One region of the Janthinobacterium tructae genome, then DNA from elsewhere that is predicted to be linked to it. Evidence: riboswitches for the same ligand, from Rfam matches in the RefSeq annotation. Region 1 holds a riboswitch; the other holds the start of a gene.
What was found. A riboswitch is a leader RNA that binds a small molecule or an ion and turns the genes downstream of it on or off. The one in region 1 is predicted to bind thiamine pyrophosphate.
Positions count from the first base shown of each region.

Region 1 (14,350 bases):
ACCATCGCCGGCGAACTGATGCCGCTGACGGGCGACGCCACCATGGGCAAGGGCCTCAACATCGGCTACTTCGCCCAGCACCAGGTGGAAATGCTGCGCCACGACGAATCGCCGCTGTGGCATCTGTCGAAGATCGCCCCTACCGTGCGCGAGCAGGAACTGCGCAACTTCCTGGGCGGCTTCAACTTCCCCGGCAACATGGTCACCGCCTCGATCGCCCCATTCTCGGGCGGCGAAAAAGCCCGTTTGGCGCTGGCCCTGATCGTCTGGCAACGTCCGAACCTGCTGCTGCTCGATGAACCGACCAACCACTTGGATCTGGAAACGCGCGAAGCGCTGACGGAAGCGCTGGCGCAGTTCGAAGGCACCCTGGTCGTCGTTTCCCATGATCGCCATTTGCTGCGCGCCACCACCGACGAATTCATCATCGTGGCCGACGGCAAGCTGCAACCGTTCGACGGCGACCTGGACGATTACAAGGATTGGCTGTTCAAGACTAAGCTGGGCAAGGGCACGGACGTGCTGCCGGCCGCCGGCAAGGCCAACAAGACGGACTTCCCAGTCGTCTCACCGGTAGCTGTAGCCGCCGCCCCTGCCGCGCCCGTGCGCGACAAGCGCCAGGAAGCGGAAGACCGCCAGAAGGCCGCCGCCCTGCGCAAGCCGATCGAAAACAAGATCAAGCGCCAGGAAGAGCAGATTGCCAAGCGCAACGCGCAAAAGGCGGAAACGGAAGCCAAGCTGGGCGAGCCGACCATCTACGACGCCGCCAACAAGGCCAAGCTGAAGCAACTGCTGGCCGATCAGACCTTCTTCACCAAGGACCTGGCGCAGCTGGAAGCGGAATGGCTCGATCTGCAGGATCAGTTAGAGAAACTCGGCTAACGCACAACACAAAGACGACCTCCGGGTCGTCTTTTTTTTCAGGCCGCCTGCATGGGGCCGGGGCTGCGGATGGCCATCAGGCGGTCGATGTCGACGAGGATCAATCTGCGTCCCGCCAGCGTACCCAGGCCCAGCAGATAATCGGCTTCCGCCGCGCCCAGGCCGGGCACGGCGGCGATGTCGCTGGCGGCCAGGCTGACGATGTCTGTGACGCCATCGACCACCATGCCCATCACGCCATTGCTCAGCTGCAAGATGATCACGTCAGTGGACGGGTCGGGCGTACCCTGGGCGCTGCCGAACGCGGCGCGCATGTCGACGATGGGGATGATCACGCCGCGCGAGACGGCCACGCTGCGCAGCACCTCCCCTTCCGAGGAAAAGCGGTCGAGTTCCTTCAGCGGGCGCAATTCCCGCACGCAGCGGTAGTCGAGGCCGTATTCCAGGCCGCCCAGCCGGAAGCTCAAGTATTGGGCCGTTGCGGCGCCAGGCGTGGTCGTCGGCTGCATGGTGTTCCTTTCATCCGGTAAGCGCTGCCAGGATGCGCAGTGGCGCAACGTTAGCCCCATGCTAACCAGCATCGCCGCACCCGGCGTTGAGAAACATCAACTTTCCCGGAAGACATCATCGACTGGCCGCTCCGGCCTTGCGCCGGCGCAGCCATCTTCCCTTACAATACCCCCATCGTTTCCCCACAGGCAGGCCATGCAACACCTCGTCAATCCCGCTGAAGTTGAATTTTCCGCCATCCGCGCTCAGGGGCCGGGCGGGCAGAACGTCAACAAGGTGTCCAGCGCCATCCATTTGCGCTTCCCCATCGCCGCCTCGTCGCTGCCGGAAGCGTACAAGGAGCGGCTGCTGGCCCTGCGCGACAGCCGCATCAGCAAGGATGGCGTGCTGGTGCTCAAGGCGCAGCAGTCGCGCAGCCAGGAGCAGAACAAGGAAGAAGCCTTGCGGCGCTTGCAGGAAATCATCGACAGCGTCACCTTCCTGCCCGCCGTGCGCCGCGCCACCAAGCCCACGCGCAGCTCGCAGCGGCGCCGCCTCGACAGCAAAAGCACGCACAGCGTGCTGAAACAGTCGCGCGGCAAGGTGATCGACTGATTACGGCGGCGGCTGGTAAGTCCAGTCCAGGCTGCCTGTGCTGTCCGCAAACACGCTCTGCGTGGCCGGCGTGGCGCTGCGCAACAGCGCCTTGATCTCCTTCGGCGGCCGGTCGTAGACCTTGGCCGGCCCAGGCGGCACGACCATGGCGCGCACGACCGTTTCACCGTCGACCAGTCCCAGGCTGCAGCGCGACTGGCCGGCCGTCGCTTGCCGCTGCTGGCGCACTTGCGCCACCAGGGCCAGCATTTGCCCGTGCAGGATTTCCGACTGTTTCACTTCCACGCGCAGGCGCGCCACTTCCTTCAATACGGGAGCGATGCGCGCCGCCAGCTTGTCGTACTGCAATTGCTGCGCCGGCTGCAGCTGCAGCTCGCCGCGCCGCAGCTGGCCCGCCAGCGTCAGGTAGTTGCGCACCTCGGGCAAATGCGCGATGGCATCGATTTCCTGCTGGCGCTTATGCTGCAACTGCTGATAGTGCGCGGCCTTCGCCAGGCTTTCCGCGATCTGTTGGTCCAGGGCGCTCAAATCGGGCACCAGCGGGAACAGCAGCATCTCCACCTGCTTGCGCGGACCGGCGCTGCCGATGCGGATGGTGCGTGCCGCCACGGCGCAGCCTTCGGCCAGCTCGATGACGACCTCGTCGGCGATGATCTCGCAATTGCTGGCATGCTCGATCACCACGCGCGTGCCGGCGATGACGCAGCTTTCCGCCCGCTTCACGTGGACTTCGCCGCTCAGCGCCTGCAGCACGGAACCGGAAGCGACGCCCTCGACGCGCACGTCGCCGTGCTCGTTGAAGGCCGTGCCGCCCACCAGATTGCGCTGGAGCCATATCAGCCCGCCATGCGAGTGCAGGTGGCCGTACACGTCGCCATGGATGGTGATGTCGCTGCCGTCGAGCTGGCGCTGCTCCTGCACTTCGCCATATTCCTCGTACGCGGCGCGCAGCTTCAAGTTGCCCGTGGTACGGCTGCTGACGCCTTCGCGGCTGACGATCTTGTTTTCGATGGAGAGCTTGCCGAGCGCATCGACATTCACATAGCCATCCTGGGTGGCCACCACGTAATCGCCATCGCTGAAGCGTTCGACCGCCGTGCCCGCCCCTGCCACCGCCGCCGGGTCCAGCTCCAGCGGCGCGGGCGGCGGCAGCAGCGTACCGTCCAGGTCGTAGCCGGGCAAGCCGGGCGCACCGGGCAGCAGCCGCAGCAGGCGCGCGTGTTTTTTCACTTGCGGAAAACGGTTCTTGAAACTGAGCAAATCCAGGCGGCCATCGGAGCGTTCGCGCGGCGCATCGTCGCGGTGGATGCCTTGCGACACTTCGACCAGCTGCGCGTCGCGGCCCGGCTGCGGCGGCAGCGCGCGCGCCACGGTAATGCGCTCGGCCTTGCCGCTGCCGAGAATGGCGCGCACGGCCGCGCCATCGATGCCATAGCGCACGCCCTTGCACCACAGGTCAGCCACCAGCTCGTCAAACTCGCGGCGCGCCGGCACCTGGCCATCCGCGTCAGGCGACAGCGCTTCAAAGTAGAACTCGGCGCTGTCGCCGCGGATCTTGATTTGTTTATACAGTGCGCGGCGCTGGGCCGGGAATGGCGCCACGCGGGCGGCAATGCGCAGCAAGGCATCGCTCTTGGGCGCGGCGCGGGGCGCGGGGGCATGGAACAGGGTCAGCAGGAATAAAGCGTAGTCGAGACCGGCCAGCAGTTGCCCCGACTGGAACAGCTGGTCGACGGCGGCGCGCAACTGCGCTGGCGCCAGCGACAGGTCGAGACACACGCCCTCGTCGCGCTGGACCAGGCCGCGCGGCAAGGCGCCTGCGGGGACCGCCTCAGGAACGGGTGTGTCGTCGTCGCTCACGCCTTGTCTCCCCCAGCAACACATTCAGAGAATTGCCTCAATGCACTAGAACAATATCACGGGGCGTGGCGGTGTGCCTGACTCGGCAAAAATGTGCTTGCCAGATGCCAACAGGGCCATGTCTTGCGAGATGGCCCTGTGGGATGGGGTGCGCGATGTCTAAATAATTAGCGGCGCGGCGGGTTGGAGTAAATATCTTGCCCTACTTCGTTGATCTGGCGGCGCAGGTCGCGCCGCTCGTCGGGCGTCATGCGGCCCGTGCGGCGCGAGGCGTCGGCGCCTTCGCTGGCGCGGCGCTGCTCTTCGGCGCGCGTGTCGAAACTGCGTGCGTCACGCTGTTCGCGCAGTCGCGTATCATTGCTACTGGTGCGCTGTACCTGTTCATAGCGCTGGGCCTGTACTTGCGGCTGGTCGTCACGGCGTGGCGGCGGCTGGTTTTGTGCCAGCGCCAGGCTGGCGGCAAACACGGAGCAAACGGCAAATGCGGACAGCACAGTCGTACGTGCAGCAATAGCTGCGCTGGGAGCGGTGTGAATTTTTTTAGTAAAGATATTCATTGAGTTCCTCTTCCGCGATGCCGTATAAACTTAAAGCTGATTTCCACTGTGGCCCCAGTGTATGATGCTTTACACGGTGCAGTAAGAGTAATTGGGTAAAGTTTGTAACACTTTGTAATGGGTCGCCCTACCCCCTTGCCGACGCCACGCGAGGCGTTACTATAGCAACTAATATAAGATAACACGACACCTTAAATGACCACAACCTCCACTTCCGGCAGCAACACGCCTACGCAATCGATCCACGGCCACCAGGCGAAAATCATGGTGGTCGATGACGATGTGCGCCTGCGCGACCTGCTGCGCCGCTACCTGACCGAACAGGGTTTCAATGTCTTCACGGCAGAGAGCGCGACGGCCATGAACAAGCTGTGGCTGCGCGAACGCTACGACTTGCTGGTGCTCGATTTGATGCTGCCCGGCGAAGACGGCCTGTCGATCTGCCGCCGCCTGCGCGGCGCGGGTGACCAGACGCCGATCATCATGCTGACGGCCAAGGGCGAAGATGTGGACCGTATCGTGGGCCTGGAAATGGGCGCCGACGACTACCTGCCGAAACCGTTCAACCCGCGCGAACTGGTGGCCCGCATCGGCGCCGTGCTGCGCCGCAAGGGTCCCGATGAAATCCCGGGCGCACCGTCGGAAACACCGCAAACCTTCGAATTCGGCGACTTCGTGCTGGACCTGGGCACGCGCACATTGAAAAAGAGTGGCGAAACGGTGCCGCTGACCACCGGCGAGTTTTCTGTGCTGAAAGTGTTTGCCCGCCATGCGCGCCAGCCGCTGTCGCGTGAAAAACTGATGGAACTGGCGCGTGGACGCGAATACGAAGTGTTCGACCGCAGCCTGGACGTGCAAATCTCGCGCCTGCGCAAACTGATCGAACCCGATCCGTCGAGCCCGCTGTTCATCCAGACCGTGTGGGGCCTCGGTTACGTCTTCATCCCGGACGGACAGCCGCGCTGATCGCAGGCGAGGCATGATGAAGCTTGTTCCCGATATCAGCCTGGCGCGGCTGAAAAGCGGCCTGTTCTGGCGCACCTTTTTGCTGCTCGGCACCTTGACCACGGTCAGCATGATCACCTGGATCGGCATGATTTCCGTCATCCAGCGTGAGCCGCAGGCGCAGCAGATTTCCGCCCAGATCATTTCCGTCGTTACCATCACGCATGCGGCACTGACGCACTCGGCGCCCGAGCTGCGGCGCGAGCTGCTGTTCGACCTCGTCAGCAATGAAGGCATCCGCATCTTCTCGCTGGAAGAGGACGACCGCATCGAGCCGCCGCCCGACAATTACCTGATGCCCGAGATCGAGGCACAGGTGAAAGCCAAGCTGGGCAAGGACACGCGCTTTTCCGCGCGCGTCAACGGCGTGGCCGGTTTCTGGGTCAGCTTCAAGATCGACGACGACGAGTACTGGCTGATGCTGGACCGCGAGCGCCTGCGCGGCCTGACGGGCTTCCAGTGGCTGGGCTGGGCCAGCCTGGTGTCCCTGCTGTCCCTGCTGGGCGCGGCCATCATTTCCAGCCTGATCAATCTGCCGCTGTCGCGCTTGACGGCGGCCGCGCGCGACATCGCCAAGGGCAAGCAGCCGGCGCCGCTGCCGGAAAAAGGCCCGATCGAAATCCTCGAGGCGAACCGCAGCTTCAACCAGATGGTCGATGACTTGAAACAGGTGGAATCGGACCGCGCCGTGATTTTGGCCGGCATCTCGCACGACTTGCGCACGCCGCTGGCGCGCATGCAGCTGGAAGTGGAAATGGCCAACCTGTCGGACGAGGCACGCGAAGGCATCCAGTCCGATATCGGGCAAATGGACGCCATCATCGGCCAGTTCCTCGACTATGCCAAGCCGACGGAAACGTCGAGCTTTACGGACGTGGACCTGAGCGGCTTGCTGCTCGACATGACGCGCGAAGCGATGCGCCTGCCGGACGTGAAGATCAACGCCAGCATCGCCGAAGGCGCGCATGCGATGGGCAACCCCACCGACTTGCGCCGCGTGCTGAACAACCTGATCGAGAATGCGCGCCGCTATGGCAAGACGCCGGGCAGCGACGTCACGGAAATCGATATCGCCTGCCATCTGCGCACCAGCCACGGCGCGAAAAAGGTGATTATCGAGGTGCAAGACCACGGCACAGGCGTGCCGGCGGAAAAGATCGAGCAACTGATGAAACCGTTCACCCGCCTCGACACGGCGCGCGGGCAAGCCAACGGTGCGGGCCTGGGCCTGGCCATCGTCGACCGCGTGCTGCTGCGCCATGGCGCCGAATTGCAGGTACGCAACCGCGAAGGCGGCGGCCTGGCGTTTCAGATCAGCTTGCCAGCGGCGTAAACCGACACCACCAGCGGCCTTGGCCAACAATGTTGTCGGATTACGCGAGGCAAGGCCTCGCTAATCCGACCTACGCTGCCCCACAACGGTCAAACCGACGCCGCTTCCTGCGCCAGCAATTTATCCATCAACAATTCCGTCGCCCCGTAGCCGTAGAGGGAATCGCTTTCCATGCCCGGCGTATCGAAGGGGATCGATTCCTCACGGTTCAGCTTGGCAGGGTCGGCATCCGCATAGCTGGCGCGCCAGGCGCGTTGCAAGGACTCATTGCGGCGGATAAAGGCCGGCATGGGCCAGGCATTGCGCTCCCAGTGGAGGCTGTCGCCCAGCAGGGGCCAGCGTTCGTTGAGCAGGGCCATGTCGCCCGTGCGCAGGCGGCGCACGGCCTGTTCTGGCCGCAAGCCTTCCAGCTCTTCCAGCGCAGGCAGGCTGTCGCGCTTCGGCCCGAACATATACGCCAGCATGATGCGCCCGGCAGGCGCCCGGCGCGCCACCACGCCGGCGGCATAGCCGCCGCCCGGCAAGGGCACAGCAAACCAGCTGCCTTCCCGGTATGGTAATGATTTCATTTCTGCAAACTCCCCCAAAATCGTGTTCGGGGCACAGTCTACGCGAAGCAAGGGCTATGTGGCGCATGGTACGCCACAGCAACAGACCAATAGTTACACTATTTTCTCGTCATAGTGATACTGAGCAACAATCGGCCCCGCCTTGAACAGCGCTTCCTTCATGGCCGTATCCAGGCGCGCGTCGCGGCGGCGCATCCATTCGAGCAGCATGGCCGCTTCCTTGCGGCTGGTGTCGCCCGCATGCGCGAGCACGCGGCGCAATTCCGGGTCCGTGCACGCCTCGAAACGCTGGCTGTTCAAGTCCAGCGCGTGCAGCGCGGCGATGGTGGCGCCGATGGCGCGGTGCATGTCGAGTGCCGTGGCCGGCAAGCCCGATTCTTCCAGTGGGACGGTGGTCATGCGCATTCCTTTTCGCGTGGTGGAGACATCGGCTGCATTCTCCACCGCGCGGGCGAAAAGCTCAAGCGTCCACGACACGTTTCCACCCGTTCGGCCATAATCATGACTCAGCAACAGCCTAAACCTCAGCGGCAGGAGCCCCATGTTCAATTTCGACTTTTACAATCCGACGCAAATCCTCTTCGGCCAGGGCCAGATCGCCGCCATCGCCGGCCTGATCCCGCCGCAGGCGCGGGTCCTGATGACCTACGGCGGCGGCAGCATCAAGCGCAACGGCGTCTACGATGAAGTCAGGGCGGCGCTGGCTGGCCACACGGTGCTGGAATTTGCCGGTATCGAACCCAATCCCAGCTATGAAACCCTGATGCAGGCCGTGGCCCTCGTGAAAAGCGAGCGCATCGATTTCCTGCTGGCCGTCGGCGGCGGCTCCGTGGTCGATGGCACGAAATTCATCGCCGCCGCCGCCCTGCATGAGGGCGAGGCGTGGGACATCCTGGCGAAAGGCGGCAAGATCGTCGAGGCCGCCCTGCCCTTCGGCACGGTGCTCACCTTGCCGGCCACCGGTTCCGAGATGAATGGCTCGGCCGTGATCACGCGCAAGGCCACGCAGGAAAAGCGCTCGTTCATGAGTCGCAAGGTGTATCCGAAATTTTCCGTGCTGGACCCGTCGAAAACGTTCACCTTGCCGCTGCGCCAGGTAGGCAATGGCGTCGTCGATGCGTTTGCGCATGTCATGGAACAGTATCTGACCACCCCCGTGAATGCATCGGTGCAGGACCGCTTCGCCGAAGGCATTTTATTGACCCTGATCGAGGAAGGCCCGAAAGCCCTGTCGCACCCGGACGACTACGACGTGCGCGCCAACGTGATGTGGAGCGCCACCCTGGCCTTGAACGGCCTGATCGGCGTGGGCGTGCCGCAAGACTGGTCCACGCACGCCATCGGCCACGAATTGACAGCCCTGTACGAGCTCGATCATGCGCAAACCCTGGCCATCATCCTGCCCAGCATGCTGCGCGTGCGCAAGCAGGCCAAGCGCGCCAAGCTGCTGCAATACGCGGCCCGCGTCTGGGGCCTCGACGGCGGCGACGAGGATGGCCGCATCGAGGCAGCCATCGCACGCACGGAATTCTTCTTCCGCCACATGGGCGTCAAGACGCGCCTGGCCGACTACGGACTGAACCATGCCAGCGTGGACGCCGTCGTCGCCGCCCTGGAAGCGCACGGCATGACGGCGCTGGGCGAACAGCGCGAAGTGACGCCCGCCGTCAGCCGCAAGGTGCTCGAACTCAGTTTGTAGATTCGCACCACACTGTTGTAAAACGGTCAGCCAGCGGGACAGCTGGCCGTGCTTCATGCTAAGCTGTCATTTCGCTAGGGGTCCTGGAGCAGTCATCCGGGTGAGAGATACCCTTCGTACCTGATCTGGATAATGCCAGCGAAGGAAAGCGCAAAGTACCTCCCTCCTTTGATAGCTCCTGCGTTGGCGCCAGCCGAACAAGCAGCCTGCCGTGCTCCCTCCCGAGACGGCTTGAACCACGAGCAATCTATGTCCACACCGAATTTATCTATTTCCGTTTTGACCCTGGCCATCCTGCACGCGTTTGCCGCGCCCGCCCTGGCCGCGAATGACACCGCCGAAGCGCCGGCCGACACGCAAAGCATGGCTGAAGTCGTCGTCACGGCCAGCAAGGCGCCTGCCGCCAAGCGCGCCTCCGTGGGCGGTTTTTCCGACGCGCCGCTGCTGCAGACACCCGCGTCCGTCACCGTCATTTCGCAAAAAGACATGCAGGACTTGCAAATCCGCAATCTCAGCGACGCCGTCAAGCTCGACACCAGCATCAACGATGCCTACAACGCCGTCGGCTATGCGGAGCAATTTTCCATCCGTGGCTTCAAGCTCGATAACAATTCCAGCTACCGCAAGGATGGCGTGGCCATTCCTGGCGACACGCAAATTCCGCTGGAAAACAAGGAACGCATCGAAGTGCTGAAGGGCCTGGCCGGCTTGCAGGCAGGCGTGGCCGCGCCCGGTGGCGTGATCGACTTCATCGTCAAACGCCCGACCAACGCGCCGCTGCGCACCGTCACCGTGGAAACGCGCGAACGGGGCACCCTGTACGGCGCCGTCGACCTGGGCGGCCGCCTGGAAGACACGCGCTTCGGTTACCGTGTCAACGTGGCGGCCGAGCGTCTGCGCTCCTACATCAAGGGTGCGGACGGCAACCGCAAGTTCATTTCCGGCGCCTTCGACTGGCAGATTTCGCCGCAAGCGCTGCTGCAGCTCGATGCCGACTACCAGGACAAGGCGCAGGCCACGGCGCCCGGCTTCCAGCTGCTGAATAACACGAGCTTGCCGACCGGCATCAGCGCCGACGCCATGCTCAACCGGCAGCCGTGGACGCGCCCCGTGGAAACCGTCACCAGCAACCTCGGCCTGCGCTTCCAGTACGCGTTCAATGACAACTGGCACGCCACCCTGTCGGCCAACCAGCACTCGTTCAAGCGCGATGACTACACCGCCTTCCCGTACGGCTGCAGCGGACAGGACCTGTACCCTGGCTTCTGCGGCAATGGCGACTACGACGTGTATGACTACCGCAGCCTGGGCGAGACGAAAAAGCCGCTGAGCGCGCAAGCCATGATCCAGGGCAAGTTCGCCACCGGTAGCCTGCGCCATGAATTCACGGCCGGCGTCTCGACCTTCCGCCGCAAGGACCGCGCCGGCCTGTACGTGTACGACTGGGCTGGCGTGAGCAATATCTACCGCCCGCAAATCGTCGATATGTCGACGGGAGTGCAAGGCCCCGTGCGCCTGGTACGCAAGGATACGGAAAACTCCGTCTTCGTGCAGGACATCATCAGTCTGACGCCGAACTGGAAACTGCATGGCGGCTTGCGCCATATCGATGTCGACGGCTACCAGTATGTGCTCAAGGCCGACACGGAGATCCGCGCCAGGCACGACTTCCTGCTGCCCAACGTCGCGCTCGTCTACACCCCACTCGACAATGTCTCCGTGTATGCGGCCTACTCGCAGGGCATGGAACATGGCGGCACGGCCGACCGCAAGGCGGAAAACGCCAACGTGGAATTGTCGCCCAGCCGTTCGAAGCAGATCGAATTGGGCGTGAAGATGGATGTAACGCCCGACTTCATGCTGGCGGCCAGCCTGTTCCAGATCCGCAAGGGCCTGGAATTCAACCAGCCACTGGCATTGCAGCCCAAAAAATATAACTTCGTGCGCGCAGGCCAGGCGCAGCACCGGGGCCTGGAATTGTCGGCCCAGGGCAAGGCGTCGGCCAACCTGAGCCTGGGTGCCTCCGTGACGGCCCTGAACAGCCAGCAGTCGGGCACGGGCAATGCGGACCTCGATGGCAAGCGCGTACCCAACGTGCCCGCCTTCAAGGCGGCCGTGCATGCGGACTATGCCGTGCAACAGGTGGCGGGCTTGAGCGTGAATGGCAACTGGGAATATGCGGGCAAGAAAGCGTTTGAGTACAACAACACGACCTTCGTGCCGTCGTACAACGTGTTCAACCTGGGCGCCGCCTGGGCCACGCGCATCGCGGGCAAGGCAGCCGTGCTGCGCGCCAGCGTCAACAACGTGGCAGACAAGTTTTACTGGCGCGACGTGACGCCGGAATCGGATGGTTATCTGTATCCGGGCGCCAGCCGCACGTTCAAGCTTTCAGCGCAGTTTGACTTTTAATTGAGGGAAATGGCAGGCGCTGCAGCGAGCGCCTGCTGCAGCAAAGGCGCCGCCTGTTCCAGGCGCGCCTCCAGGTTGTCGTGCAGCACGTGGTAGACGATGCCGCGCGCGTCGAGCTCGTCGAGCAGGTAGCGGTAGATCAGCTGGCGCACGGCTTCCGACTCGCGCTGCAAGCCGTCGGCCACCCACGGGCTGTCGGGCGCCGTCACCAGGGTCACTTCGTACTGCGTGGCATCGGCCAGCGCCGCCAGCTGCGCGTCCGCACCATCAAAATAATGGCGGCTGTAGACGGCCGTCATCAAGGGCGTGGTGTCGCAAAACAGGAATTGACGCGCTTGCGCGGCGGCTGCCGCTTCGCGTTCGACTTGCGTACGCGCAATACCATACTGGTCGGCCGCGACGGGCACCCTGCCCTGCGTTGCCACGAATTCGCGCAAGTATTCCGGTACCCAGACGGTGCCGTAGCACTCGGCCAGGGCGGCCGCCAGGGTCGACTTGCCCGACGATTCCGCGCCCAGGATAGCCACGCGCACGCAAGGCGCCATCACTTGAGGACCATCGCATCGGGCGCGGCCGGGGCCGACTTTCTCCACGCCAGCAAGCCGATGGTGGCCATCACGACGAAGAAGCCATACAGCACGGCCGTCAGGGTCAGGCCCTTGTGCAGGTACAGCCAGACATACAGCACGTCGACGACGATCCAGGCGATCCAGTTTTCCAGCTTCTTGCGCGACAACAGGAATTGCCCGACCAGGCTGCCTGCCGTAAGGAAGCCATCCGCATGCGGCACGTCCGTGTCCGTCGTCGTCAGCAGCCAGGCAATGAGCAGGAAGCCGATCAGCCAGCCCGCAGCGCAGGCCAGCCAGCCGCGGCCATCGAGGCGCGTCACGGGCAGCGTCTTGCCGCCGCTGGCCGGATGCAGCCACTGGTACCAGCCCCAGAACGAGACGCTGATGAACAGCAGTTGCAAGGCCATGTCGCCATACAGGCGCGACTCGAAAAAGACGAAACCGTAAGCGGCCGAGGAAATGATGGCGAACAGCCACGCCCAGTGGTTCTGGCGGATGTTCAGCGCAACGGTTGTCAGTGCCAGGACAAAGGAAATCAGTTCAAGCGGCGTGGTGGCAAAACCCAGCAGGAGAAGCGTATCGTTCATGGGAATCGTGATGAGGCTGGTGGTGCAGTATGCAATACCAGCCATGAATAAGCAAGATTGCCTGCTCAGGCAAAGCCGCCCTTGACGGCGCGCGCCAGCGAACGCTGCACGATCAGCTTGTGGAAAGGCCGGATCAGCAGGATGTAGGCGCGTCCCACCCCGTTGTGGCAATGCACGACGCTGGCCACGGTCACGCTGCCATGCCGCCCCGTGCCCCGGTTGCGCAGCACCGAGATGCGGAAATCCAGGTGGCTGTCATCCTCGCCCACGATGATTTCGTCGTCGCTGACGGTAAAGATGCGGAAGATGCCGATGCGTTTGCCTGGCCTGGCTTCCATCTGCTTGGCCGTCCGGATGCCGAAGCGCGCCACGATGGCGTCGCGCACCACCATCAGCTTGCGCGCCCAGCCCGGCTGGCTGCCCAGCAGCTGGCGCGCCAGGCTTTCCATGTCCAGTTCGCGCGCGCGCGCGGTCGGCAGGTCGACGGCATACGCGTCTGCCAGGTTGCTGCCCGGGTACAAGGGGGCGATGCTGGCACCGGGCGGCAAGGCCACGGCGCGGACGGCGATGTTCATCTCTTGCATGTGCTCTCCATGTGTTCAGTGATAACATGGCCATCATACACGACAATGTGAACAGCGATAACATAAAATGACAACAACGAGCACCTATCATCACGGCAACTTGCGCGACACCCTGGTCGCCACCGCCATCGCGCAACTGGCGCAGCAGCACGACGCCGCCCTGTCGCTGCGCGAACTGGCGCGCACGGTGGGCGTTTCGATCGCCGCCGTGTACCGCCACTTCCCCAGCAAGGAAGCCTTGCTGGCCGACGTGGCGGCGGCCGGCTTCGCCAGCCTGATCGCCAAATGGGAGGCAGAACTGCCGCCGCCGGGCAGCCTGCCCGCCGAGCAGCGTTTTCAGCTGCTGGGTCAGCAATACATCGAATTCGCCCTGGCCGCACCTGCCCACTACCGGCTGATGTTCGAGCACCAGGACGTGCGCCAGTTCCCCTCCCTGCAGGAAGCGGCGCAAGCGTGCTTCCAGTATGTGCTGCAGACGGCCGGCGCGGCCGTGCGCGAAGCGGGCCTCGATGCGCGCTGGGACAAGGCCGCCGCCAGCGCCGGCTGGTCGCTGGGCCACGGCTACGTGATGCTGCTGCTGAGCGGCCGCCTGGCCATGGCGGACAGCGGCGACGAGCTGTCGCCAGCGATGGTGCCGCGCTTTTTTCAGTTGCCGGTGGCGGCGTTGCGGCAGGCGCATCAGCAAGCGGAAGAAAAGCCCTTATGACTGCAGAAATGGACATCGCCAGAGGAGCCGACTGATAATGCAGGAAATGCAGGATCCCATGGAGTCATCTACTGTCCCGGGCACCGAGGGCTATGCAGAAAACGCAGGGCAGCTCATTGCACGATACGACAACGTAACATTCCTTGATAAATACCGGCCCGTCAGTCATCTCTTGCCGACGATATCAAGCGCCGTGCTCGACATCGGCGCCGGGACAGGCGGCGACGCTGCGTGGCTTGCAAGCTCAGGCCACAAAGTGACCGCGCTTGAGCCCGTTGCAGCCTTCCGCGCAGCGGGCATGAAGGCGCATGCCCTGGCCAACATCGAATGGGTGAACGACAGCCTCCCCGCTCTTTCCACGCTAGGAGCGCGTCCTGCCAAGTATGACCTTATTGTCGTCGCGGCCGTCTGGATGCATCTGGCAGCGAAAGAAAGGATCGAGGCGATGGGCAATATCAGCAAGTTGCTCAAGCCCGGCGCCAT
Region 1 covers NZ_CP041185.1:2,328,721-2,343,070, forward strand. Annotated here, with positions in the region: gene FJQ89_RS10185 (ATP-binding cassette domain-containing protein) at 1-882, shown strand, start outside; gene FJQ89_RS10190 (chemotaxis protein CheW) at 921-1,391, opposite strand; gene arfB (alternative ribosome rescue aminoacyl-tRNA hydrolase ArfB) at 1,588-1,986, shown strand; gene FJQ89_RS10200 (flagellar assembly protein A) at 1,987-3,846, opposite strand; gene FJQ89_RS10205 (hypothetical protein) at 4,014-4,403, opposite strand; gene ompR (osmolarity response regulator transcription factor OmpR) at 4,668-5,369, shown strand; gene FJQ89_RS10215 (sensor histidine kinase) at 5,383-6,741, shown strand; gene FJQ89_RS10220 (Imm26 family immunity protein) at 6,831-7,310, opposite strand; gene FJQ89_RS10225 (ferritin family protein) at 7,404-7,709, opposite strand; gene FJQ89_RS10230 (iron-containing alcohol dehydrogenase) at 7,852-9,009, shown strand; TPP riboswitch at 9,076-9,173, shown strand; gene FJQ89_RS10235 (TonB-dependent siderophore receptor) at 9,259-11,421, shown strand; gene FJQ89_RS10240 (AAA family ATPase) at 11,418-11,966, opposite strand; gene pnuC (nicotinamide riboside transporter PnuC) at 11,966-12,577, opposite strand; gene FJQ89_RS10250 (DUF2867 domain-containing protein) at 12,643-13,161, opposite strand; gene FJQ89_RS10255 (TetR/AcrR family transcriptional regulator) at 13,229-13,867, shown strand; gene FJQ89_RS10260 (class I SAM-dependent methyltransferase) at 13,905-14,350, shown strand, end outside.

Region 2 (14,350 bases), 2.7 Mb from region 1:
GTGCCGCTCGGTGCGACCACCGTGCTGGCCTCATATGTGCACAAGGATGACCGCAATGCGGCCAACCGCGATGCGCAGCAGCTGGCCATCGGCGCCACGTATGCCTTGTCCAAGCGCAGCAAGGTCTATGTGGCCTATGCGCACATCCGCAACCGCAACGACGCCGCCTACATGGTGGGTAATGCGACGGAAGTGGGCACGGGCAACCGCGCCTTCAACGTCGGCCTGCGCCACGCGTTTTAAGCAGCGGCCAGCATGCTGCCTTCGTGCAGCAGCGCTTCAAAGGCGGGCACGCTCAGCGGGCGGCTGAACAGATAGCCCTGCATCTGGTCGCAGCCGTGCTGGCGCAGGAAGGCCAGTTGCTGCGGCGTTTCCACGCCTTCGGCGATGACTTTCAGACGCAGGCTGTGCGCCAGCCAAATGATGGCGCACACGATGGCTGCGTCGTCGTCGTGCGTGATGTCGCTGACGAAGGTCTTGTCGATTTTCAGTACGTCGATGGGGAAGTGGCGCAGGTAGGCCAGGCTGGAATAGCCGGTGCCGAAGTCGTCGATGGACAGTTGCACGCCCAGCGCCTTCAGGTTGGCCATGATGACCGTGGCTTGTTCCACGTCATGCATGACCATGCTTTCGGTCAATTCCAATTCCAGATGGGCGGCGGCCAGCCCCGTTTCAGCCAGCGCCTGCGCCACCGCATGCAGCAGATTCCTTTGCTTGAATTGCCGCGCCGACAGGTTGACGGCCAGGCGCAGCGGGCCATGGCCGGCCAGCTGCCAGGCGCGCACCTGGGCGCATGCGGTGCGCAGCACCCAGTCGCCGATGGGGATGATCAAGCCCATTTCCTCGGCCAGGCCAATAAAACTGGCCGGCGCGATGCGCCCCAGTTGCGGATGTTGCCAGCGCAGCAGCGCTTCCATGCCCACCACCTTGCCGCTGGCCAAGTCCAGCTGGGGCTGGTATTCGAGGTGGAACTGCCCCCGTTCCAGGGCATGGCGCAACTCGCTCTCCAGTCCCAGCCGCTCCAGGGTGCCCGCATTCATGCTTGAGGCATAGAATTGCCAGTGGCCCCGTCCCTGTTCCTTGGCGCGGTACATGGCGATATCGGCGTGCTTGATCAGGGTGTCGGCGTCCTGGCCATCGTCGGGATACACGGCCACGCCCATGCAGCAGCTGAGAAAAAATTCATATTCGCCCAGTTGCAGCGGCTGCGCCACGGCATCCTGGATGCGCTGCAGGATGGCCGCGCCCGGTTCGCCATTGCCATGCTGGGGCAGCAGCAGCACGAATTCGTCGCCGCCCAGGCGCGCCACCGTGTCGACTTCGCGCGTGGCGTCGCGCAGGCGCTCGGCCACGCTTTTCAGCACAGTGTCGCCCGCATCGTGGCCCAGGGTATCGTTGACGAATTTAAAGCGGTCGAGGTCGATGAACACCACCCACAAGGGCAGGCCGCTGCGCCGCGTCACGGCCATCGCCTGCTCCAGCCGTTCACGCAGCAGGGCCCGGTTGGCCAGGCCCGTGAGGATGTCGTGCCTGGCCTGAAATTCCAGTTCCTGTTCGAAGCGCATGACGGTGCTGATGTCGTATTGCGCCACCACAAAGTGGCTGACGGGGCCATCGCCATCGTCGCGCACGGGTGCGACGAACAGCTCGCTCCAGTAGCAGCTGCCATCCTTGCGGAAATTGCGCACGATGGCCTTGCCTTCGCGCTGTTCGCGCAGGGCCGCTGTAATCTCATGCATGTCTTGCCGCCCCTGTTCGGGACCCTGCAAGTCTTCCAGGCGTTGGCCGATGACTTCGCCAGCCGCATAGCCGGTGATGTGCTCGAAAGCGGGATTGACGTATTCGATCAGGTAGCCCGGCGCGTCGGCGCTGCACAGGATGATGGCATTGGCCGACACTTCGATGATGCGTTCGCGCAAGCGCAGCGACTGTTCATTGTGCATGCGCGCAGCGATGTCTTCGGACAGGCGCAAATTGGCAAACTGCAGCGCCGCCGTGCGTTCGCCCGTGATGCGCGCAATCACGGAGTTGCGCGTGACTAGCTGAAAGACATACGCCGTTGCCAGCAGGCTCGACAATAATCCGCCCAGCAGCACATACAGCGAGCCGCGATGGTTCGCATCCAGGCTCATGCCGTTGGCAGGCAGCATGGCGGCGCGCAAGGTGTGACCGCTGGCGTGGTACTGCAGCAGCAGCCGGGTGCTTTCCGACTCGATCTGGCGCGCCGAGGCGTAGCACAGGGCCGTCAGGCTCAGGCCGACCGCCAGTGTGATCAGGGCCGAGGTGGAAACGGAAATGGAGATACGTTTGAAGAATGATTGCATGATGGCGTCCGGTAAGCAGCGCCGGCGCCGATCCGTGATCCGGCAGCCCTGGCAGTGACTGACTGTAGGGCGCGGGGCAGGTGGCGGTCCGTTCGCTGCCGAACAGACCGCCATGCCAGCAAGAAATATAGTGGTGGCACTGTGCAGGTGCTGTGTTACGCTCCGGCATATGGCGCCCCTCGTTCGGACGTTTTTTATCTATCCCCTAGCTGACGACTGGAAACCAGGAAAACTGCCCATGTCGAGTCCGCATGCCCAGCTGCACAACCCGAATCAAAACCATTTGCTCGCCGCCATGCTCGACGCCGATTTCGCGCGCCTGGCCCCCCACCTGGAGCAAGTGTCCATGTTGCTCGGTGACGTGATCTACGATTCGGGCGACAAGCTGCAGCATGTGTACTTCCCCACCACGGCCATCGTTTCCATCCACTACCTGCTGGAAAACGGCGGCTCGTCCGAGATCGCCGGCGTTGGCAATGAAGGCATCGTGGGCGTGTCGCTGTTCATGGGCGGCAACTCGACCCCCAGCCGCGCCGTGGTGCAGACGGGCGGCGTCGGCTATCGGCTGAAGGCGCATTTGCTGATGGAAGAATTCGACCGCGCCGGCCCCGTCATGCGCTTGCTGCTGCGCTATACGCAAGCGCTGATCACGCAAATGTCGCAGACGGCCGTGTGCAACCGCCACCATACGGTGGAGCAGCAGCTGTGCCGCTGGCTGCTGCTGACCATGGACCGCCTGCCGAACCGCGAGCTGACCATGACGCAGGAGTTGATTGCCAACATGCTGGGCGTGCGCCGCGAAGGCGTGACGGAAGCGGCCGGGCGCTTGCAGCAGCGCGGCTTCATCAGTTACCGGCGCGGCCATATTTCCGTGCTGGACCGCGCCGGCCTCGAAGGCCATGTGTGCGAATGCTATGGCGTGGTCAAAAAAGAATTCACGCGCCTGCTGTCGGACGTGCGCCAGCGCCAAGGTTCCTGATCACAGCATTTCCCTCTTATCGTTGTCACAGCCCAGGCTACCTCATGCAATCTGTTGAAAACATTCCTCCACGCGCACCGTCGCGCTGGCCCATGGCGCTGGCGTTTTCGTTCAGCGCCATCGTGCTGCTGGCCATCGGCGTGCTGGCCTGGCGCGCGCCGTTCGAGACGGCCTGCGTCATCGATGCGCTGGTCTTCCTGCTGCTGATGCTGCTCGTGGCGCTGTACCGGCGCACGCTGTCGGCCAGCCTGCCGCGCCAGCTGCTCAAGGCGGGCGCCTTGCAGGATGCCATTTTCAACAGCGCCAATTTCTCGTGCATCGCCACCGATGCGCAGGGCGTGATCCAGATTTTCAACGTGGGCGCCGAACGCATGCTTGGCTATGAAGCGAGCGACGTGGTCGACAAGCTGACCCCGGCCGGTATTTCCGACGCACAAGAAATCATCGCGCGCGCCGCCGCCCTCAGTGCCGAACTCGACACGGTCATCACGCCCGGCGTGGAAGCGCTGGTGTTCAAGGCCACGCGCGGCATCGAAGACATCTACGAATTGACGTATATCCGCAAGGATGGCAGCCGCTTCCCCGCCATGGTCTCCGTGACGGCCTTGCGCGACGCGCAGAGCAAGGTCATCGGTTACTTGCTGATCGGCACCGACAACACGGCGCGCAAGCAGGTCGAGGCGGAACAGGCGCTGCTGGACCAGCGCTTGCGCGAGCAGCAGTTCTACACGCGCTCGCTGATCGAATCGAATATCGACGCGCTGATGACGACGGATCCGCGCGGCATCATCAGCGACGTCAACCAGCAGATGGAAGCGCTGACGGGCTGCACGCGCGACGAATTGATCGGCGCACCGTGCAAGAATTACTTTACGGAACCGGAACGGGCCGAGGAAGCCATCGCACGCGTGTTGCGTGAAGGCAAGTTGACCAACTACGAGCTGACGGCCCTGGCGCGCGACGGCAAGCAGACGGTGGTGTCGTACAACGCCTCGACCTTCCATGACCGCGACCGCAAGCTGCAGGGCGTGTTTGCCGCCGCCCGCGACGTGACGGAACGCAAGCAGTTCGAGCAAGCGCTGCAAGACACGAATATCGAAATGGAAAAGGCCCGCCAGGCGGCGGAAAAAGCGAATCTGGCCAAGTCCGAGTTTCTGTCGAGCATGAGCCATGAGTTGCGCACGCCCTTGAATGCCGTGCTGGGCTTTGCCCAGCTGATGGCGTCCGAGACGCCGGCACCGAGCTTGCCGCAGCAGCGCTCGATTGACCAGATCCTCAAGGGCGGCTGGTATCTCTTGCGTTTGATCAATGAAATCCTCGACCTGGCCATGATCGAATCGGGCAAGGTCACCATGTCGGAAGAGGCGATGTCCTTGCTCGACGTGTTGCAGGATTGCCAGGCGATGATCGCGCCGCAGGCGGAAAAACGCGGCATCAGCATGCATTTCCCCCGCTGCGGCAAGGCTTTCTATGTGCATGCCGACCGCACGCGCGTGAAACAGGTAATGATCAACCTGCTGTCGAACGCCATCAAATACAACCAGAGCGGCGGCAGCGTGAAGGTCGAATGTACGCGCCATGCCGACCGCGTGCGCGCCAGCGTCACCGACAGCGGCGCCGGTCTGAATGCCGAACAGATGAGTCAGTTGTTCCAGCCCTTCAACCGCCTGGGCCAGGAAAGCAGCACGGAAGAGGGCACGGGCATCGGCCTGGTCGTCACCAAGCAGCTGGTCGAACTGATGGGTGGCACCATCGGCGTCGACAGCACGGTGGGCGTGGGCACCACCTTCTGGGTGGAATTCAAGGCTTCGCGCGCGCCCGAACTGCACCTGGAAGAGGGGGAAGTGCTGCCCGTGGTGCAGGAAGACCAGGAAAGCCAGCGCACCTTGCTGTACGTGGAAGACAATCCCGCCAACCTGGCGCTGGTGGAGCAATTGATCGCCCGTCGCAGCGATTTGAAACTGCTGACGGCCATCGATGCGCACCTGGGCATTGACCTGGCGCGCACCTATCAGCCGGACGTGATCTTGATGGATATCAACCTGCCAGGCATCAGCGGCTATGGTGCCCTGAATATCCTGCATGATGATCCCCTCACCAGCCACATTCCCGTCATGGCCCTGTCCGCCAACGCCGTGCCGCGCGACATCGAGAAGGGCCTGGAAGCGGGCTTCTTCCGCTATCTGACCAAGCCCATCAAGGTCGTCGAATTCATGGATGCGCTCGACGTGGCCCTGCACCATGCAGCCGCGCACGGCCTGGCCGACGACACTCACACAGTACGCTAATTCAGCATTTAATTTTAGGAATACCGCCATGCTTCAAGCCACCGAGATCCTGAACGCCAGCATCCTCATCGTCGATGACCAGGAGGCCAACGTCATGCTGCTCGAACAGGTGCTGCGCAACGCCGGCTACACGCGCATCACCTCCACCATGGACCCGCAAGCCGTGCACGCGCTGCACCAGCAGCACCGCTACGATCTGATCCTGCTCGACTTGCAGATGCCGGAAATGGATGGCTTCGAAGTCATGGAAGGCTTGCGCGACATCGAGGCGGGCAGCTATCTGCCCGTGCTGGTGATCACGGCCCAGCCCGGCCACAAGCTGCGCGCGCTGCAAGCTGGCGCCAAGGACTTCGTCAGCAAGCCCTTCGACCTGGTGGAAGTCAAAACACGCATCCACAACATGCTGGAAGTGCGATTGCTGTACCAGAAACTGGCCGAATACAACAAGTCGCTGGAGCAGATGGTGGAAGAACGCACGGCGGAGCTGCGCGAAAGCGAAGCGCGCTTCCAGCGCTTCACGGAACTGTCGTCCGACTGGTACTGGGAGCAGGATGCGCAGGGCAACCTGACGCGCTTTTCCGGTCCCGTGGCTGAAATGCTGGGCATCGGCAGCGAGGAAGAGCCGCAGCGCTGGAACGCGGCCGAACGCGCCTTGCTCGACGCTAAAATTGCCGCGCGCGAACCGTTCCTCGACTTCATCTACAGCCGCGCCAACCTCGACGGCAGCACGCAGTATTTGCAGGTCAGCGGCGAACCGATGTTCGACAATGGCAGCCGCTTCATCGGCTACCGCGGCATCGGCCTCGATGTCACGGAGCGCCATCGCGCTGTTTGATTGCCGACCGTTGATTTATACTTGTTGCCATCCACATCGACAAGGAAAGCATCATGGCTGACAAATCTCCCTCCTACTGGTTTCCCGCCAAGACCTATGGCTGGGGCTGGGGCTTGCCCATCACCTGGCAAGGCTGGCTGGTGTTTCTGGCCGCACTGGCGCTGTTCGCCTGCGGCGCCTTCCTGTTCCCGCCGCAAACCATGCTCGTCGGCTACATCGTGTATGAAGTGGCCATCGTTGCCGCGCTCATTTTCATTTGCCAGCTGAAGGGCGAACCGACTGCCTGGCGCTGGGGCAAGAAGAAGTAACGCCGAAGCACAAAGACGACAAAGCAAGAAATCATCTGGCCACGCGGCGCGAACCGCGTATAATTGGCTCGCTGCCGCAAGGCGGCAAACGCTAGGGGTCCTGCCTTTCGCTGTGGAAACACAGTGCAAGCGCGGGTGAGAAATACCCTCCGAACCTGATCTGGATAATGCCAGCGAAGGGAAGCTTTAGGATGAACGCACCCCGCCTTTCCGCGTGCGCAATTCCGAACCTCCTTAGCTGGCTCCAGGCTTAAAAATAGTCTAGCCAAGGAGCCAAAATGAACGCCAACCCGAAATTCCTCTCCGCCACCGCCACGGTCGACGAAGCCGCCATCGCGCCGCTGCCCAATTCGCGCAAGATCTATGTCGAAGGCAGCCGCCCCGACATCCGCGTGCCCATGCGCAGAATCAGCCAGTCCGACACGGAAGCGTCCTTCGGCGGCGAAAAGAATCCACCGATCTATGTGTACGACACCTCCGGCCCCTACACGGACCCGGACGTGCAGATCGACATCCGCTCGGGCCTCGATACGCCGCGCCTGCCGTGGATCATGGAGCGGGCCGACACGGAAGAATTGCCCGGCCCCACCTCCGACTACGGCATCGCCCGCCTGGCGGACCCGAAACTGGCCGAGCTGCGTTTTAACTTGCACCGCAAGCCGCGTCGCGCCATTGCCGGCAAGAACGTCACGCAAATGCATTACGCGAAGCGCGGCATCATCACGCCGGAAATGGAATTCGTGGCCATCCGCGAAAACATGCGCCGCCAGGAGTATTTGCGCGAATTGCAAGCCTCCGGTCCCATGGGCGAACGCCTGGCCGACCTGATGGGCCGCCAGCATCCGGGCCAGTCGTTCGGCGCCAGCATCCCGGCCGAAATCACGCCCGAATTCGTGCGCGAGGAAATCGCCCGCGGCCGCGCCATCATTCCCGCCAACATCAACCACCCGGAAGTGGAACCGATGATTATCGGCCGCAATTTCCTGGTGAAAATCAACGCGAACATCGGCAATTCCGCCGTCACCTCGTCCATCGGCGAGGAAGTGGAAAAGATGACCTGGGCCATCCGCTGGGGCGGCGATAACGTGATGGACTTGTCCACCGGCAAGCATATCCACGAAACGCGCGAATGGATCGTGCGCAACAGCCCCGTGCCCATCGGCACCGTGCCCATCTACCAGGCGCTGGAAAAGGTCAATGGCAAGGCCGAAGATCTGACGTGGGAAATCTTCCGCGACACCCTCATTGAACAGGCCGAGCAGGGCGTCGATTACTTCACCATCCACGCCGGTGTGCTGCTGCGCTATGTGCCGATGACGGCCAAGCGCCTGACGGGCATCGTCTCGCGCGGCGGGTCCATCATGGCGAAGTGGTGTTTGGCGCATCACCAGGAATCGTTCCTGTACACGCATTTCGAAGACATCTGCGAAATCATGAAGGCGTATGACGTCTCGTTTTCGCTGGGCGACGGCTTGCGTCCCGGCTCCATCTACGATGCCAACGACGAAGCGCAGCTGGGCGAACTGAAAACCCTGGGCGAGCTGACGCAAGTGGCATGGAAGCACGACGTGCAAGTGATGATCGAAGGCCCCGGCCACGTGCCCATGCAACTGATCAAGGAAAACATGGACTTGCAGCTGGAACAGTGCGGCGAAGCGCCGTTCTACACGCTGGGGCCGTTGACCACCGATATCGCGCCCGGCTACGACCACATCACGTCCGGCATCGGCGCGGCCATGATCGGCTGGTATGGCACGGCCATGTTGTGCTACGTGACGCCGAAGGAACACCTGGGCCTGCCCAACAAGGCGGACGTCAAGGACGGCATCATCACCTACAAGATTGCGGCGCATGCGGCCGACCTGGCGAAAGGCCATCCGGGCGCGCAAATCCGCGACAACGCCCTGTCGAAAGCCCGCTTTGAATTCCGCTGGGACGACCAGTTCAACATCGGCCTGGATCCGGACAAGGCGCGCGAATTCCACGATGAAACCTTGCCCAAGGATTCGGCCAAGGTGGCGCATTTCTGCTCCATGTGCGGCCCGCATTTCTGCTCGATGAAGATCACGCAGGAAGTGCGCGAATACGCGGCCGGCATGGGCATCGCGGAAGACCAGGCACTCAAGCAGGGGATGGAGGTGAAAGCCATCGAATTCGTCAAGAACGGCGCCGAGCTGTACCGCAAGGTCTGAGGGAGAGCGTGATGCCTGCATTGATATCCATCACGCTCAACGGCGCACCGCACCAGGTGCCGCCGGGGCAAACCCTCGATCAATTGATCGCCGCGCTGTCGCTGGAAAACCAGGCGCTGGCGCTGGCCGTCAACCGCAACGTCGTGCCGCGCAAGGCGTGGCCGGGCCAGGTCTTGCAGGTGCAAGACCAAGTGGAAATCGTGCGCGCCATCGGCGGCGGCTAGACTAAGGAAAAGCAATGACAAGTAATAACAATGACGACCTGCTGACGATCGCAGGCAAGCAATATCAATCGCGCTTGCTGGTGGGCAGCGGCAAGTACAAGGACTTGCCGCAGACGCGCGAAGCGACGGACGCGGCCGAGGCGCAAATCATTACGGTGGCGATCCGCAGGGTCAACATTGGGCAAGACCCGAATGCGCCCAGCCTGCTCGACTTCGTGCCGCCGGATCAGTACACGATCTTGCCGAACACGGCCGGCTGCTACAACGCGAAAGATGCCGTCTACACGCTGCAACTGGCGCGCGAACTCTTGGGCGGACGCAATCTGGTCAAGCTCGAAGTATTGGGCGACGAGAAGACCCTGTTTCCGCACATGCCGGAAACGTTGATTGCGGCCGAAGCGCTGGTCAAGGATGGCTTTGACGTGATGGTCTACTGCAGCGATGACCCCATCCAGGCAAAAATTCTGGAAGACATCGGCTGCGTGGCCGTCATGCCGCTGGCCTCCCTGATCGGCTCGGGCATGGGCATCTTGAATCCGTGGAACTTGTCGCTGATCATAGCCCAGGCGAAAGTGCCGGTGCTCGTCGATGCTGGCGTTGGAACGGCGTCGGATGCGGCCATTGCCATGGAACTCGGTTGCGATGGCGTGCTGATGAATACGGCGATTGCCGGCGCGCGCGACCCCGTGCGCATGGCGCGTGCGATGAAGCTGGCCGTGCGGGCCGGACGCGAAGCGTTTCTGGCGGGGCGCATGCCACGCAAATTCGCCGCCTCGCCGTCGTCGCCGATGGCGGGCCGCCTGGCGTGATGGTGCCGATGCGTCTGCCGTGTCGTCCGGTTGTGCTGGTGTTTTCCGGCCTCGACCCTTCGGGCGGTGCCGGCCTGGCCGCCGATATTCTGGCCATTGCGGCGCAGGGTGCGCATGCCTTGCCCGTCATCACGGCGCTGACGGTGCAGGACAACGACAGGGTCTTTGGCGTGGAAGCGGTGGCGCCGGAACTGCTGCGCCGGCAGGCGCTGGCCCTGATCGACAAGATGGCGATTCATGCCGTGAAAATCGGCATCCCGGGCAGCGCCGCGAATGCGGCCGTCATTGCGCAACTGATCGCGCAACTGCGGCAGGCGCGGCCCGATTTGCCCGTGGTGCTCGACCCCGTACTGGCCAGCGGCCATGGCGACGTGCTCAGCCGGGACGACGCCGTGCTGGCGCTGGCGCCCTTGCTGCCGCTGACGACCGTGATCGTCCCGAACGGGCCGGAAGCGCTGGCCCTCGGTGGCGTAGAAAACCTGCGCGCGCAAGGCTGCCAGCACGTGCTGGTGACGGGCGGGCATGGCGACGGTGAGGCAGTGCTCAACCGTTGGTTTGATGCCGAGGGCGGCGAGCGCGAGTGGCGCTGGCCCCGTTTGCCGGGCGAATTCCACGGCAGCGGCTGCACTCTGGCCTCGGCCATCGCGGCGCGCCTGGCATTGGGCCAGGCACTGCCCGAAGCGCTGGATCAGGCGCAAAGCTATAGCCATGCGGCCCTGGCCGGCGCGTATGCGATTGCGCCAGGTCAACTCATGCCGCAACGATTCTTTACATAAGGAAAACATCATGCGTGGACTGTATCTGGTCACCCCGAACTGGGATGACACCGACCGCCTGCTCGACGTCAGCGAGCAAGCCCTGCAGGAAGGCGTGGCGCTGCTGCAATATCGCCACAAGAGCGCCGAGGCGGAGCAACGGCGCGAACAGGCCGGTGCCTTGCTGGCGCTGGCCCGCAAGTATGGCGTGCCTTTCATCATCAATGACTTTATCGAACTGTGCGAAGAACTCGACGCGGACGGCGTGCACGTTGGTGGCACGGATGCGTCCGTGGCGCAGGTGCGCGCGCGCCTGGGCAAGGAGAAGATCGTCGGCGCCTCGTGCTATGGCGACATGGCCCTGGCACGCACGGCCGAGGCCGGCGGCGCCAGCTACGTGGCCTTCGGCGGCTTTTATCCGTCGCTGGTGAAAAAGTACCCGGTGAGCACGCCCCTCGATATCGTGCTGCAAGCGAAACGCGAGATCGCCTTGCCGTGCGTGGTGATCGGCGGCATGACGCCGGACAACGCGGCACCGCTGGTGGCGCGCGGCGCCGACATGGTGGCGGCCATCACTAGCGTCTATCAGGCGGACGATATAGATATTGCGGTGCAGCAATTCGATCAATTGTTTGCGGCATGCGCACGGGAATGGAAGGCTGATTTGGGCGAATAATCGGCATATAATAAGAACATCATTCATTACCGAGGTCCCCCACCCATGAGTCAGCCAGCCGCCGCGAAACGCCTTATCCTGATCGTTGACGATGACCAGCTCCTGTTGGAATTCCTCGGCGAAATCTTGCGCCATGCCGGCTACGAGACGGCCCTGGCCCATTCGGCCGAAGTGGCGCTGCAAATGGTCGCCCAGCGCGAGCCGGACTTGGCCTTGCTCGACATCCACATGCCGGGCATGTCCGGCCTGGAACTGGCCAAGCGCTTGCATGGCGAAACGGGCGTGCCGTTCATGTTCCTGTCCGGCAGCGGCGACAGCGAATCGGGCAAGCAGGCGGCCGCCTACGGCGCTGTCGGCTACGTGGTGAAACCCGTCGATGAAGGCCGTTTGATGCCCGCCTTCGAAGCGGGCCTGGCGCGTGCCGATGAAATCCGCCAGCTGCGGCGCACCGAACTGAACCTGAATGCGGCGCTGGCCGCCGGGCGTGAAACCAGCCTGGCTGTCGGTTTGCTGATGGGCAAGTTCCAGACGGATCGCAACACGGCCTTCGAAGTGCTGCGCGACCACGCCCGCTCCAGCCGCCGCAAGATCAATGAAATCGCCAGCCAGCTGCTGCTGGCCGAGGAAACGCTGAACGGCTTGCACGGCGCCTTTTTGAACCGCGCGAAAAGCAAGTAGGTGTTGCACCGGCGCCGGCGTGGCACGTCGGCGCCTGCCTTGTTATGATGTGACGCTACGGCGCGCTGGCGCGCCCGGTTCAACCATACACAGCACACACCACAGGACACACATGAAAACCAAAGCAGCGATTGCATGGAAGGCGGGCGCGCCTTTGACCATCGAGGAAGTCGATCTGGCCGGCCCGCGCGAGGGCGAGGTATTGGTCGAAATCAAGGCCACGGGCATTTGCCACACCGATTACTACACCCTTTCGGGCGCCGACCCGGAAGGCATCTTCCCGTCCATCCTCGGCCATGAAGGCGCCGGCATCGTCGTCGATGTGGGCCCTGGCGTGAAAAGCCTGAAAAAGGATGACCACGTCATTCCCCTGTACACGCCGGAATGCCGCCAGTGCAAATTCTGCCTGTCGCAAAAAACCAATCTGTGCCAGTCGATCCGCTCGACGCAGGGCCGCGGCCTGATGCCGGACGCGACCTCGCGCTTTTCCATCGACGGTCAACCCATCTTCCACTACATGGGCACGTCCACCTTCTCGAACTATATCGTCGTGCCGGAAATCGCCCTGGCCAAGATCCGCGAAGACGCGCCATTCGACAAGGTTTGCTACATCGGCTGCGGTGTGACGACGGGCGTGGGCGCCGTATTGTTCACGGCGAAGGTCGAGGCGGGCGCGAATGTGGTCGTGTTCGGCCTGGGCGGCATCGGCCTGAACGTGATCCAGGCAGCGAAAATGGTCGGCGCGGACAAGATTATTGGCGTCGACATCAACCCGGCGCGCCAGGCCATCGCGCGCAAGTTCGGCATGACGCATTTTGTCAACGCCAACGAAGTGGACAACGTGGTCGATACCATCGTGCAACTGACGGACGGCGGCGCCGACTATTCGTTTGAATGCATCGGCAACACCACCACCATGCGCCAGTCGCTCGAGTGCTGCCACAAGGGCTGGGGCCAGTCCATCATCATCGGCGTGGCGGCGGCCGGCCAGGAAATTTCCACCCGTCCATTCCAGTTGGTGACGGGGCGCGTATGGAAGGGTTCCGCCTTCGGCGGCGCGCGCGGCCGCACGGACGTGCCGAAGATCGTCGATTGGTATATGGAAGGCAAGCTCAATATCGATGATTTGATCACGCACCGTTTGAAACTGGACGATATCAACCAGGGTTTCGACTTGATGAAGAGCGGCGAATCGATCCGCTCCGTCGTGCTGTATTAATTGAAATACGCCGTACCACGGCGTTTTTGCGGAGGCTGCGGCCTCCGTTTTTTTTCGTTCGTGATTTGCCATTCATCGCGCAAGCCTGCCGTCCAGGCCAGCCTTTGTGCCGCCTGTCGCAGCGCGCTGGAGGCCAGGTTCGCTTGCCGCTACAGTCAACGCTCCACAACTTTAGCGACGAGGCAGCCATGTCCACTTCCCACCGTTTGATCCTCAGCCTGGCCGGTATCCTGCTTGGCGGCAGCGCGCTGGCCGTGCAGCCGCCCGAACCGCCCGCGCCGCCGGTCGCACCGGCCGCACCGAGCAAGCAGATCAATATTTCCATGGGCAGCGGCGATGGCTATGCGCTCGTCGACAGCAGCGAGGATAGCGTCACGATGGCAGGCACCGATGTCGATGGCCAGCAGATCAAGCAGCTGCAGCGTTCGCTCAAGGGGCATTTCCTGTGGTTCCGTGACCAGGGCAAGGGCTATGTGACGCAGGATGCCGCGCTGCTGGCCCGCGTGCGCGACGCCTGGAAGCCGTCGCAAGATCTGGGTTTTCAGATGAGCGGCCTGGGCAAGCAGATGAGCGAACATGGCAAGGTCATGGGCGAAATGGGCCGCAAGATGGGCGCCCATGGCGCAGCGCAGGCGAACGGCGGCACGCGCGATGCGGAACAGTTGCAAACGCTGGGCCGCCAGCAGCAGGAACTGGGCCGCAAGATGGGCGAGGCGGCGCGCCGCCAGGCGCAGGCGACCACGGAGACAGCGCGCCGTGCGGCAGGGCGCGAGGTGGAGCGTTTGCAGCAGCAGATGGAAGATGCGCAGGATGCCATGGAAGAGGTCAACGACCGCATTGCCACCAAGCAAGAGGTCGAAGCGGCCAAGGCAGACGCGCTGTCGCGCCAGATGGATCAGCGTGGCAAGCCGATGGAAACCCTGGGCAAGCAAATGGAAGCGCTGGGCCGCCAGCAGGAAAAGGCATCGAAAGCGGCCGACAAGACCACGCGCCAGGTGATCGCCCAGGCGCTCAGCGAAGGCAAGGCAAAACTGGTGCGCTAGGATCGATGCCAGGCGGCGGC
Region 2 covers NZ_CP041185.1:5,030,839-5,045,188, forward strand. Annotated here, with positions in the region: gene FJQ89_RS22110 (porin) at 1-243, shown strand, start outside; gene FJQ89_RS22115 (putative bifunctional diguanylate cyclase/phosphodiesterase) at 240-2,324, opposite strand; gene FJQ89_RS22120 (Crp/Fnr family transcriptional regulator) at 2,563-3,303, shown strand; gene FJQ89_RS22125 (PAS domain-containing hybrid sensor histidine kinase/response regulator) at 3,348-5,591, shown strand; gene FJQ89_RS22130 (response regulator) at 5,620-6,426, shown strand; gene FJQ89_RS22135 (hypothetical protein) at 6,480-6,734, shown strand; TPP riboswitch at 6,818-6,933, shown strand; gene thiC (phosphomethylpyrimidine synthase ThiC) at 7,013-8,926, shown strand; gene thiS (sulfur carrier protein ThiS) at 8,947-9,150, shown strand; gene FJQ89_RS22150 (thiazole synthase) at 9,165-9,959, shown strand; gene FJQ89_RS22155 (hydroxymethylpyrimidine/phosphomethylpyrimidine kinase) at 9,959-10,735, shown strand; gene thiE (thiamine phosphate synthase) at 10,746-11,390, shown strand; gene FJQ89_RS22165 (ANTAR domain-containing response regulator) at 11,436-12,068, shown strand; gene FJQ89_RS22170 (S-(hydroxymethyl)glutathione dehydrogenase/class III alcohol dehydrogenase) at 12,181-13,287, shown strand; gene FJQ89_RS22175 (hypothetical protein) at 13,476-14,330, shown strand.
Region 2: linked by a shared signal. The riboswitch ahead of thiC (phosphomethylpyrimidine synthase ThiC) and the one ahead of FJQ89_RS10235 (TonB-dependent siderophore receptor) in region 1 are both predicted to bind thiamine pyrophosphate.